Regions from separate parts of the Virgibacillus kimchii genome, predicted to be linked through region 1. Evidence: riboswitches for the same ligand, from Rfam matches in the RefSeq annotation. Region 1 holds a riboswitch; each other region holds the start of a gene.

Region 1 (4,233 bases):
GGGGAGTACGTGACAATTAACTTTTGTTCCAATCCATTTTCTTTTATCCAACGCTCCTTGTAATACGTTCTCTGGTCATTTTTGAGCTTGCGGACATCTTCTAAATTTACTTTTTTATTGCTTCCCGGTATTCGCCACCCCTTAGAATCCAGCGCCCACTCCTTCAAAAACTTCTTCAGTTTTTTGATTGACTGTGTGGTGACAAATGCGCGTTGTCCTTTCGTGTTATATATCCGATTCTTATTCGAAGATAGTCCGGCATCTGTACATACCACAAATTTCGAAAGGTTAAAGTCTTTTAGAATACGGCGTTCCAACGGTTTCAAGGTGGTTTGTTCATTTCTGTTTCCAGGTGTCATACTAAAGGCAAGTGGCAGTCCTGATCCATCCATGAATAGTCCCATTTGAACAATTGGGCTGGGCCGATTTTCTTTAGAAACCCCATATTGTTTCATACCGTCTTCTTCCTCGATTTCAAAGAAAAAATTGGTGCAGTCATAATATAAAACCTGCGTGTTTCGATCAACCACCTGGAGGCTGTTTTTATAGACCATTTCTTCAATGAAATCAGATTGTTCCGCAAGTACTTCAAGTGCCCGGTACATTTGATGCTCCTTAAAATGTGGGGGCTCAAGTAAGTCCTTCGAATGTTCAAACGTCCCCTTTTTAGAAGTGGGATGTAGAATGCGCAAATACAGAAGACGTGAAAGAATTTCATTAAGATCATATTCAAATTCATATTTCTGAGAGATTTTCTGACAGATTTGATCTAATTTTAGTTTATGATAAAGGGATTGTAAAAAAAGATAACCGGAATTAAACAACGTTTGTTTATTCAATTCTATCTGCTTGGCTGGACTGTATCTGGCAATGATTTTATAGTTACTCTCTTTTTCTTCCTGTGTTAATTTTTTGGCATATTCTTTTGCCCAGGTATAGGGATCTACACCGGGATGCTTTTCTAAAATTTCCTCATCGTTTCCTAAAGCCTCAACGACTTTTGAGGTTTTCTTTCCGTTCCGATAAACATCTTTAATAACAGAATAGGACGTTGACCCTTTGGAAACACTTTTTTTAATGCGCACACACATCTCCTCCGTACTGTGTTTATACTTTATATTATACAATAGTACGAAATAGTACGCAATTATTTAAAGCGGAATTTGACAAAAAAATATAAGCCTGCACTGGCTTATGATCACTTTTTATTTAATTTAGGTGTCAAACTCCCGGAATCAGCGCTTGAATTATGTGTAGCAGATGTCAAGGAATTTATAACTTTGGCAGGTGAAAATACGAAAGCTTAAAGTCAGTTAGATCTTACGCACATGAAACATTGAAGTTTACTATTGTCTGGTATACAATGGTATAAAGTGAAAAAAGCATAGATTGAAAGCCTGCAGGGGGAGCCTTTTGGCTGAGAGTGAACAAGGTATGTGTTCTTACCCTTAGAACCTGTTAGTTAATACTAGCGCAGGGATGGTGGCTTTTTTGATGGAATAAAGCAATGTGAGCGGGTTTCCCATCAGGAAGTCTTCCCCTTGGCATTGCTTTTTTTGCGTTCCAAAATAGGGGGAAGGAGTGTTAATTTGCAATCCAGAAGAGTTTTATTTTTAATTGAAGTGGCTATTTTTACAGCATTGGCATTACTTTTGGACATTTTACCATTTTTATCTTTTAAAATTTGGGCCCAGGGTGGTTCGGTCTCGTTTGCCATGATACCAATCTTTATTGTGGCGTTTCGTTGGGGGCTAAAGGGTGGCTTACTGTCCGGATTTTTACTTGGAGTATTGCAGGTTGCCACCGGAACAGCTTATATTTTGCATCCTGTGCAGGGTATTCTTGATTATGCCGTTGCATTTACTGTATTAGGATTTGCCGGCGTTTTTGCAAGAATAGTTCAGCAGGCTGTTAAAAACGGCGAAACAAAAATATATTTAACTTATATTACATTTGGTGTTTTATTGGGCAGTGTATTACGCTTCCTTGCACATTATATCGCAGGGATCGTCTTCTTTGGCTCCGCGGTGGAAGGTCAGCCGGCGTGGCTTTATTCATTAATTTATAATGCATCCTACATGCTGCCATCATTTGTTTTATGTACAGTGCTTGTGTTCTTCCTGTTCCATAAACAGCCAAGAACATTAATTAATGCAGCGTAAATCAGTCAGCCCGCTCACAAAGGGTAACCTTGAGCATACAGAGGTTACCTTTTTTATTGGAAAAGGAGAATCTCAGGAGCAGAGGTATTAACCCGGTGTAAAAGGTGAACCCGGCCATAACAGCCGGGTTCAATGATCTTACTTTATAATAAATAATCAACATCTTCATTTGTCACAATCAGTAGTACTTTGCCCTCGTCCATTTCTTCTTCGTATTGTTCTGCTTCTGCGTCGCTTAATCCCATCTCTTTAAGTTTTGTGCGCAGTTCGTCTCCTTTACTGTTAAAGAGGTTTCCGACTGCATCCCCAAAATCCATTTCTTTCATGCCGATTGTATTTGCATCTGCGTTGTCTGCAATGCGCTCGGTTCGGTCATCATCATGGGAAAGTACATAGACATTGTCTTTGTCCACGCCTCGATCTTTTAAGAGGTTTACATCTGTTGCCAGTTGTTCGTCATTTGTATATTCCTTGATAAATGGTTTCATTTTAAATACCTCCCTTTCAAGTATTCACTTTCTTCATTCCCGTATGAATATGAACTAAACATATAGTTTCGGCATAGGCTATATGACCATGGAAGGGAGGAGAGGGGAGAATGGTGGAGCTATCATTTTCTCATTGGCTATATGGTTTAGTTACATTGGGCATTATTGCCACCATGATTTTCCGTAAAGGCGTAGTGATGCCTACTTTGTTTGGGACATTTGTTGTTGCCTTGGCTTATCACGGGAATTTAGTTGACGGATTTACAGCAATATTTCAGGCAAATTTGGTTGCTGCCCAGGAACTGTTTAACATATTTCTGATCATTACCTTTATGCTTGCACTATTAAATTCTTTAAAGGATTTAGGTGCGGACAGAAAAATGATACAGCCTATCCAGAAGTTTATGACTAATGGACATATCTCCTTTTTTATACTAGTAATTGTCACGTATATAATTTCTTTGTTCTTTTGGCCAACACCGGCGGTTCCATTGATTTGTGCGCTGCTTGTACCTGCAGCAGTTCGTGCCGGGTTACCGGTTATGACAGCTGCAGTAGCTATTGCGATTGCAGGTCAGGGCATGGCACTTTCGTCTGATTATATTGTTCAGGTTGCTCCGAGCTTATCTGCAACAGCTGCAGGGATAGAAACGTCGATCGTTGCTGATAAAGCATTGATCTTATCCAGCATATCCGGTGTGATTGCCATCATGCTTGCTTATTTACTGTACAGGAAAAATATAAGGTCCAGGGATGATGAGAGAAATGAATGGGAAGTACAGAAGATGCAATCTGCTTCAGTGTCGGATAAAAAACAGGGAACCGAAAACCTGGATAGGTGGAGCAGAATATTTGCCATTCTAGTGCCAATAACACTGTTGGGTGTTGTAATTTATATGGTATATGAAAAGCTGCTGAGCGGAAGAATGAGCGGATTGGAAGGGGGAGATGGAGCTGCCTTTGTCGGCGGTGTTGCTGTAATACTGCTATTACTTTCAACCATTGCTTTTGGGAAAAAGCATGCATTGGAGTATATCAGTACCCATATTACCGATGGCTTTACTTTTGCTTTCAAAGCGATGGGACCTGTTATTCCGATTGCCGGTTTTTTCTTCCTGGGAAGTCCGGATTTTTCGGGAAGCATTTTAGGAATAGAAGAAAACGCACCGGCTTTCCTTTTTGATATTGTGCAGGCTTCCCAGGAATATATACCACAAAGTGCGTTTTTGGCAGCATTCAGTGTGTTGCTTATTGGGATTATAACCGGATTGGACGGCTCAGGATTTTCCGGTCTGCCCTTAACCGGAGCACTGTCTGCTTCATTAGCAAATGCTTCAATTGATGCCGGTACGCTTGCAGCAATTGGGCAAATGGGTTCAATATGGACCGGCGGTGGTACACTGGTAGCCTGGTCCTCATTAATTGCCATTGCCGGGTTTTGTGGTATATCAGTAATGGAGCTCGTACGCAGGAATTTTATTCCGGTTATGGCGGGTCTCGCCCTTTGCACATTATTTGCTGTATTGTTTTTATAGACTCCTGGAATAATGGTTGATGAAAGAGCATTCACGTCTTTATAAAAG
Region 2 (4,233 bases), 860 kb from region 1:
GGGCAATTTACACCCTCCCGCTTTTCTATATTATCCGTTCTTCACTTCTTCCATGCTTGCCCCGTGGTTAATATGATACGTTTGTCCATTTAAAACAAGCGCAGGGACTGATTTAACCCCAGCGTTCTCTGCTTCGTTGATTTTTGATGCATCATCGTTAAAGTCGATGACTTCTACATCTACCTTTGATTTGTCAAAGTAGTCCAAAACCATTTTTTCTGCGTCTGCACAAACCGGGCAGCCGGCATGATAAAATACTGCTTTTTCCATACATAATACCTCCTTGGTTTGACTTACTACATCCAAGCATAGGTCAAATCCGAGGTACCATCAATAAGGCTTTCCCTATCATACCCATAGGAATAAGCTATCAATCACAGGAATTTATCGGTAAACTTTTGTTAATGCAAGTAAAACTGATGGGACTCCTTAATAGCCTACCTCCACTACAGCATTGACGATATACATCAAATCATTTTTATCATGCTGATCCTCAAGAATAATCCCGCTGGTGGCAGTCATTCCCCCTTTTACTGTTTCTACGGTCACGGTGCCATAAGGAATAAGCTGTTTTATTTTCTTTTCATCCAGATTTCCCAAATCCTGCGGAATGCCAAGTTTCACATTCACTTTCATTTTATTAATATCTTCATCAGGAAGCATTTTTCTTATTCCCGGCATGGAATTATAATGAATCGCATCCATCACCGCCCGCTTTGCCGCTTCATTGACATCCTGGCCGTGCAAATCTACCCCCGTGCCTGTTTCAATAAATAGAATTTCCTTCATATCATCTGCTCCTTTCCCATTGTCTTTTTATATCATCTGAATGCACTACATCTGCAAATGTCCCGTCAAGCAGAGCAAGTGCATAATCATGGTGTCGTTGATGGTCAGAAACGGCACAATCAGCGGGAACAATAACGTGAAAATCCCGCATATACCCGTCCCGGGCAGTGCTATCTAGGCAAACATTTGTATAAGCACCGGAAATGACCAGTTCAGTAACGCCACTACGGCGTAGAATCAATTCAAGGTCAGTGTACAAAAAAGCACTGTAACGATGCTTTATGACAATCTTTTCACCATGTTCCGGTATGAAAGGTTGAAAAAATTCTGCGCCCCAGCTCCCAGGTTCACAATAGGAAAGGCCGCTTTTCGAACCTGCTCTGCCATACCTTTCTTTTTGTGTCGGAGATGCTGTCCATTCACTATGTTCAGAAATGGCATGGATCACCGGGATGCTATTATTTCGGGCAGCATCCAGTAAATTTTTCGTCCTTAATAAAGTTTCCCGAAAAACGTGGACATTTTTCCCCCGTTTGGCTGCAGTACCGTCCGGATGGCAAAAATCATTTTGCAAGTCTACAAGTAGCAGTACTGATTTTCCATTTGAAGTGCTCATTTGCAACAGACCCCTTTTCACCATTCGCTAGTATATTTGCTCCACCCGTTTATACTTATCCACTTTCTCCTTATCGAGAAAGTACAGCTCATCTAGCAGTGCCGGGATAAATGAACCGGGACCATTTGCTTTTTCCATTGCCAATTCGGCGGCGATGCCATAAGCCGCAGCTACTTCAATTCCTGCTTCATATGGATCATTTCCTACACTAACATACGGCCCGACAAGAGATGTAAGCAGGCAACCGCTGGCAGTGATGTTTTGCAGCATGGCATGTCCGTTTCTGCACAGGGTCGTGCGCTTGCCATCAGTGATGACATCTGTTTTTCCGGTCGCGATAACGACAGTGTTATACTTATTGGCAACGCCTTTGGCCACCTCCGGATCTACTTCCTCAATCGTAGAATCCGGTCCTTTCATTACTGACAAAGTATCCCCGAGTACAGCAATTTCCCCCGCATTAGCACGGATGGCAGCAAATTTCACTTTATCCAGCAATTCATAGATCACTTCTGTACGAAATTTGGTCCCTCCAACTGCAATGGGGTCCAGGATTACCGGCACACCTTTTTCGTTTGCTGTTTTTCCGGCAATCAACATCGCTTCTGCCCGATCTTCGGTAAGGGTACCCAGGTTTAACACAACTGCTGCTGCATGCTGTGCATTTTCTACAGCTTCTTTAGGCGTATTGGACATGGCCGGAGACGCACCGACGGCGATGAGTCCATTGGCAGCCATATTTGTGGCCACTTCATTGGTAATATTATAAATGAACGGGTTCTCTTTCCTGATTTCTGCAAGATAGTCCATACTGAACGCTCCTTATTCATAGATTTTGAGAAAAAAATAGGGAAGATTACTAAAAAAACCACTCCGGAAATGGAGTGGTTTGATATACAAAATCCGTATATTCGCCAGCTCCACTTCCCTACGCTGGTACAAACCAGATCAGGTTCAAAGGGATTAAGAAAAATCTTATCTCAGCCTGCCGGCACCCCTAGTGGAATTTCATATGTACATTCATTATACCGATAACTTTCTCCTGGGACAAGAGGACAGGTACCTCGAACCGGTTTGCTATTTTAACAGGAAGCGGCTATAATTGTTATCGAAAATTAAATTAATTTGTAATTCTGCTGGGGGAGCACGTGGATGCTGAGAGAGTAAATCGACCCTTGGAACCTGATCTAGGTAAGGCTAGCGTAGGGAAGCGGATTGGCAATGTTCTATTTATGAGTATACCCATTGCTGAACCCATTTCTATGACTGGAAATGGGTTTTTATTTTCCTGTTTCCCCTTGCATGAAAAGAGGTGAGAGCATTCTGCAACTAAAAGGTCCAGCTACTTATTAAGCAAATTTAATAATCGGAGAGGAGAAGAGGAAATGGAAAAATTATTTACAGAACGTCTATGGGAAAAGGTGGAACCTATTTGGAACTCATACATCACCCACCCTTTTGTAAAAGGACTTGGGGAAGGATGGTTGGATCAGAATAAATTCATGCATTGGCTAAAACAGGACTATGTATATTTAATAGAGTATTCCAGACTTTTTGCACTGGGGAGCGCCAAAGCGCAGGATTTAAAAACGATGACCACTTTTGCCAAACTGCTGGACGGCACACTCCATATGGAAATGGATTTGCACCGGCAATATGCCGCCCAATTCGGCATATCCCAAGAAGACTTGGAAAAAACAGAAGCTGCCGCCACAACTACAGCTTATACAAGCTATATGCTGAATGTCTCCCAGCGCGGTGGAGTGGAAAATGTCGTGGCCGCTGTACTGGCTTGTGCCTGGAGTTATAATTTTATTGGCAAAAAGCTGGCAGCATGGCCAGGGGCAAAGGAGCACGAATTTTATGGCCGCTGGGTAAAAATGTATTCGTCGGATGATTTTACCGAACTGGCTGAAGACTGCAAAAATCTGCTTAATGAAATAGCAGCAGGAAAGCCTGAAAGAGATTTGGCTGAACTGGAAGAGATCGTCGTGAAAACAAGTAAATTGGAATATATGTTTTGGGATATGGCGGAGAATAAAGAAGATTGGCCGGTATAATTTCGCCCAAAAACAGCCCATCACCCATCTAATGATATATAATTTTTTATTAAAAGGCAAAAGCAGCCATCCGCAGAGCACTTGACTGCTCCACGGATGGCCTTATTCCCAGCCCTTATATGGCTTCTTCGGTATCCAACTCCGATGACCAGATTTCAATCAATTCATTTGAATAGTTTTCCAGGATACGATAAACCTTTCCTGAAATAAGCTCATTATTTTCCTGATGATAAAGCAGCAACAGAAAGCTATTCATATGTCTGACTACTTTATCGCCATCTCCCTGTTGTTCAAAAAGATCCACAGCTGTTAAATGGTTTTTCAGTGTGCGAGGAGCTGTTTCATCAGCAAATTCCTCTTCCTGTTCAAAACGTTCCACTAGCGATTGCATCCCGGCTGCAGTTACCCCTTCCGGCAAATAATCAATAACAACTTCAGCTTCGTTATAGTTATTTCCTTCTCCATCCGGGTCATAATCATTCTCAATATTTCCTGCCGGATCTACAGAGAACCATTTGATCGTCGTGGTTTCTTCAATTGTTAATGTTTCTCCGCCCATTCTTGTTCCGGCTACACTAATGACATCGGAGTCAAAAGTTGGTCGTGAACCATCCAGGGTATAATAAACAGTAGCTGGTTCGCTCATTTCAAAGTCTACCTCAACAGGATCATGGTACGTTCCTTCTTCCGGAGAAATCCAAGTTTCCGGATTTACATCATCGTTTGCATTTTCAAGGGCTACCTCAAATAATCCGATTAAGCCGTTGG
Region 3 (4,233 bases), 1.2 Mb from region 1:
ACGGTGTTGCATCAGGTGAAATTGTTCCATCAGCCTTGTTGCAGCTTCTTCCTGTTTTTCCTCCGCATACCCGTTCAGTTTCATTCCATATGTCAGTTCGTCGATGACGGTATCAGTAATAAACTGATGTTCCGGATTCTGAAAAACATACCCTATTCTCTTTCTCAAATCTTTCTGGTTCCATTGCTGCAATTCTTTGTCAAAAAATAAAATCCTGCCTTTTTTACAAGAAAGCAATCCTGCCATTTGTTGCAGAAGTGTAGATTTCCCAGCACCATTCTCCCCTGCAATGGATACAAATTCACCACGGTTTATTTCCAAATTGACGTTTTGAAGAACGGTGTCTCTTTTCCTTTTAAACGTAAGGTTTTTGACGGATAAAATCTCTTCAGATGTTGGGAGGGCAGGGCGGACCCGAAAATTCTTGTTGTCGGACATATAGCACTTTGGAAGGAACATCCCTTCCTTTTTTAACAGTGCTGCCTGCCTGGTAAACACGGTGTGAGCAGGTCCTTCAGCAATAAGTTTTCCGCTGCTTCCTACAGCAAGCACCCTGTCTGTCATATCCAGCCAATCATCAGGCTCATGTTCAATGATGAGGAGAGTTAAACCCTTTTTTTGCTGCAGCGAGTGTAACAGGTCAATGAACTCGACTCGGGACAAAGGGTCCAGATTGGCAGTTGGTTCATCAAGAATTAAGAGTTCCGGTTCCAGCAAAAGCACGGATGCCAATGCAATTTTCTGTTTTTGTCCGCCTGAAAGCTCATGGATTTTCTTTTTTTCAAATCCTTCCATCCCGACATCCTGCAACGCTTGGGATATATGCTGTGGCATTTCCATGGAAGGGACTTTACGGTTTTCCAATGTAAATGCCAGTTCATCTTCCACTTTAATCATGCAAAATTGGCTATCAGGATCCTGAAACACGATGCCGATTTGCTGATTCAATTCTCCTTTTGGAAACTCCTGGACATGTTTACCGCGATAATAAATGTCACCGGAAGAAACTCCTTCCACTGCTTCCGGATATAACCCATTTAAACATAGGGCGAGACTGCTTTTCCCTGATCCGCTGGCACCGATAAGAAGCACTGTTTCATTTTCATACAAGGAAAAATGGATATTCTTTAATAAAGGGTCTTCCGGGTTTTCATAACTGAAAGAGAAGTCCTGCACGTCAAGGATGCGATTAAATGGCTCCTTTTTCACGTTGTTTATGCCGCTCCTTTCCTAAAGCATATCCGCGGAGCACCCCTGTTTTTGCCAGTTGGTCACTGATCCACTTCCCAAGTACACCGGCCAGCAATGCACCGCTCATCAATCTGACAATAAACATGGAAACAAGTAACCAAGGTGCCAACGCGATGTTTCCGGAAGAATACAGGTTCCAGACAAAGCTGAATACGGCAGCACCCATCCCAGCTAACACAAGGATCCGCAGTCGATAATCTTTCCATTTCGTCAGTGCAAAAGCAAGTTCCGCTCCTGCTCCCTGTATAGCTGCACCTAGGATCAGCTGAGGTCCTGCAGTCGTTCCGAGCAGCACTTGCACAATCCCGGCAATTAATTCAGAAGTAAACGCGACGCCGGGCTTTCGGATAATATAGGCAGCAATAATCGATACGATGAACCAAATACCGAATATAATCTCATATCCGAACTGACCGAGTCCAAAAGGGGCAAGCACATTTCTGAACCCTTGGCCTATCAGGTAAAATCCTAAATAGATCAGCCCAAATATTACACCTAAAGCTGACATGAGAACAATTTCTTTTAGCTTCCATTGGTTTGTCATTTGCACATATCTCCTTAAGCTTTATTGGACGGACTGTTGGCTGAAATGCTGAATGTCATGGTGACATGGGACACTTTATCCTGTACGAGATAAAAAGATTCCTGCAAAGTCCGGAAAATATCTTTTACATCCCCATCCAACCTGGTTGCATAATGAGAGGAGCTTACTTTGACGCCGCGTGATTTTGACAGATCAATCTGTTCATAGATTTTATCCATATAATCTTTTTCTCCCAACGGATAGAGGGAAAATTTACAGCCTGCTTCCTGGTTGATGGCACTTACCATGTCTTCATTTAAAGGGGTGTCTGTCTCGTCCATGTAGGCATCTGCATCGGTATCCCCCGGACATCCAATGGAAAAGGTTCCGTTCATGGCAACGTGCTCCCCGGTTGAAGCAGCATGAAGAAAGATAGCTTGTGTAATGTCGAAAACATGTACCATCTTTCCCCGGATGCAAGTGGTTACGTCATCAGTTTCCTTCCAGACTTTCGACGTATTTGTTTGCTCCAAAGCTGATAGAATAATATTTTCAAAGTCTGCGCTCATGGGGTGCAGGCTAAACTGGCACCCTGAAATTCTGCTTGTTCCGCAATAGTTTTCCATACATAATCTCCTCCTGAAAATAAAGTAAAAATAAAAAACTGCACTCCGTAGGGAATGCAGTTTGTCTGTAAAATTTCAGCTTAAAATAAATTCATACAGCAGACCGCACTTCCCCACGCTGGTATTATCCAGTTCGGGTTCCAAGGGTCAGATATCCATCTTCTCAGCCGCTAATGCAGCTCCCCCAGTGCTAAATTCAGATATGCAGTTATTTGTCTTCAGTATAAACATGAATCCTCCTGTTTGTAAAGGAAAACAGGTGAATTAACCACGGTATCCTGTTCCGGGAAGATTGCAATTTGTATAAACATCGCTATTTGGTGTTCCTCTGAAAGCTAAAAGTTATTTACACATGTTTCATTCCAATTTAAAATAATAACATAGGTTTTCCGTGTAGGAAGGGAGTGGACCGGATGCTATATGTCAATCCGGATAATTTTGTGTTAAAGCCTGCGTTGGCCACCATCCATTGTGAACCGAACTGGAAGTGGCGAAAAAGAGATCAGCCCATGCCCAACTATGACTTATTTTATGTTTGGAATGGGGAAGGCGAAGTAAAGCTGAACGGAAAAACATACCAGGTGGAAAAAGGACATTGTTTTCTGTTTAAGCCGGGTGATGAGACGGAAGCAACTCACAACCCCCAGGACCCCCTCGTGTTAACATACATCCATTTTGATATAACCGGGGAAGTACAACTCATCCCCTCCTCCCATCGCATGCTTAAAAATACGATTCGTTTTGAATCTCTATTAACCCAATACGTTCGGCTGTTCTTAGTAGAAACATATGCGGCAAAAACGGAAGGGAAGTTAATTTTAAAGCAATTAATGATTCATCTCTTAAGAGAAGAACAGGAAAAAGAAGAGAATATAGATGGTACAAGCAATAATTTAACAGAAACGATTCGCGAAACAGCCAATTTTATTCAACAGCATCCGGGAAAGCCACATACGATTGAAAGCTTAGCTGCACGCGCCAATCTTTCCCCGAGGTACTTTTCCAAAAAATTCAAGGAATTGATTGGGCATACAGTAAAATCCTATATTGTTTATTGCCGTATAAAGCGTGCAGAACATTTACTTTATTTTACCGGAATGACAGTAACGGAGGCGGCAAAAGCGCTTGGCTATAATGATCTGCATTATTTCAGCAGACAATTTAAGCAATATACAGGAAAAAACCCTTCAGAAGTAAGGTGAAAACACTGTAGCTGCAGGAAAGGTTGCCAGGGAAATTACACCCTCCCCCGGCAACTTTTTTATTTTTTTCCTTCTGTTTAAAGGAGGTGACTCGCTCGATCTTTGTAAAAAAATACAAATATTCTTCCAAAAAATCTAAATACATTTTTTCCCTCATCCATTATTATAAAAACAAGATAAATGGATCAGAGGACAGAACTTCATAAGGGTAATATTTCTGGTAATGCACGGCTAGTAATCAAGAGGAAGAAGAAATTGAAATTTGGGGGAATCAGTTTTGGTAAAAGTAGATTATATTCAACATCAGTTTTCTGAAAGAATAGGTGGAGCGCAGTTTGGCAAGAAAGACGAGATCTATAAATTTGAAAAAATAAAAAGAGCAAAGAGAAAAGCGGTGAAGGATCATCCCGGAAAGCTACTAATCGATCTTGGGGTTGGTGAACCAGATGCGATGGCGGATGAAATTGTGATTCAAAAACTGGCTGAGGAAGCAGCAAAAACAGAAAATCGCTTCTATGCCGATAACGGAGTGATGGAATTTAAGCAGGCGGCGGCAACCTATATGGAAGAAGTATTTGCAGTAAATGGCCTTGATCCTGATACGGAAATCAATCATGCCATAGGATCAAAG

The links. Region 1 has a riboswitch for thiamine pyrophosphate ahead of thiT (energy-coupled thiamine transporter ThiT). Riboswitches for the same ligand answer to the same signal wherever they lie in the genome.
Region 2: linked by a shared signal. The riboswitch ahead of thiM (hydroxyethylthiazole kinase) and the one ahead of thiT (energy-coupled thiamine transporter ThiT) in region 1 are both predicted to bind thiamine pyrophosphate.
Region 3: linked by a shared signal. The riboswitch ahead of ACZ42C_RS16520 (YkoF family thiamine/hydroxymethylpyrimidine-binding protein) and the one ahead of thiT (energy-coupled thiamine transporter ThiT) in region 1 are both predicted to bind thiamine pyrophosphate.

What each region holds. Positions count from the first base shown of each region.
Region 1 is NZ_AP043951.1:411,253-415,485, forward strand. Features, by position in the region: gene ACZ42C_RS02125 (IS1634 family transposase) at 1-1,085, opposite strand, end outside; TPP riboswitch at 1,393-1,497, shown strand; gene thiT (energy-coupled thiamine transporter ThiT) at 1,590-2,162, shown strand; gene ACZ42C_RS02135 (YflT domain-containing protein) at 2,306-2,650, opposite strand; gene ACZ42C_RS02140 (hypothetical protein) at 2,764-4,185, shown strand.
Region 2 is NZ_AP043951.1:3,778,631-3,782,863, reverse strand. Features, by position in the region: gene ACZ42C_RS18435 (thioredoxin family protein) at 31-270, opposite strand; gene ACZ42C_RS18430 (Lin0512 family protein) at 430-789, opposite strand; gene ACZ42C_RS18425 (cysteine hydrolase family protein) at 791-1,405, opposite strand; gene thiM (hydroxyethylthiazole kinase) at 1,433-2,215, opposite strand; TPP riboswitch at 2,314-2,414, opposite strand; TPP riboswitch at 2,534-2,631, shown strand; gene tenA (thiaminase II) at 2,791-3,465, shown strand; gene ACZ42C_RS18410 (M14 family metallopeptidase) at 3,581-4,233, opposite strand, start outside.
Region 3 is NZ_AP043951.1:3,417,302-3,421,534, forward strand. Features, by position in the region: gene ACZ42C_RS16510 (ABC transporter ATP-binding protein) at 1-1,209, opposite strand, end outside; gene ACZ42C_RS16515 (ECF transporter S component) at 1,190-1,795, opposite strand; gene ACZ42C_RS16520 (YkoF family thiamine/hydroxymethylpyrimidine-binding protein) at 1,810-2,400, opposite strand; TPP riboswitch at 2,494-2,596, opposite strand; gene ACZ42C_RS16525 (AraC family transcriptional regulator) at 2,814-3,602, shown strand; gene ACZ42C_RS16530 (LL-diaminopimelate aminotransferase) at 3,880-4,233, shown strand, end outside.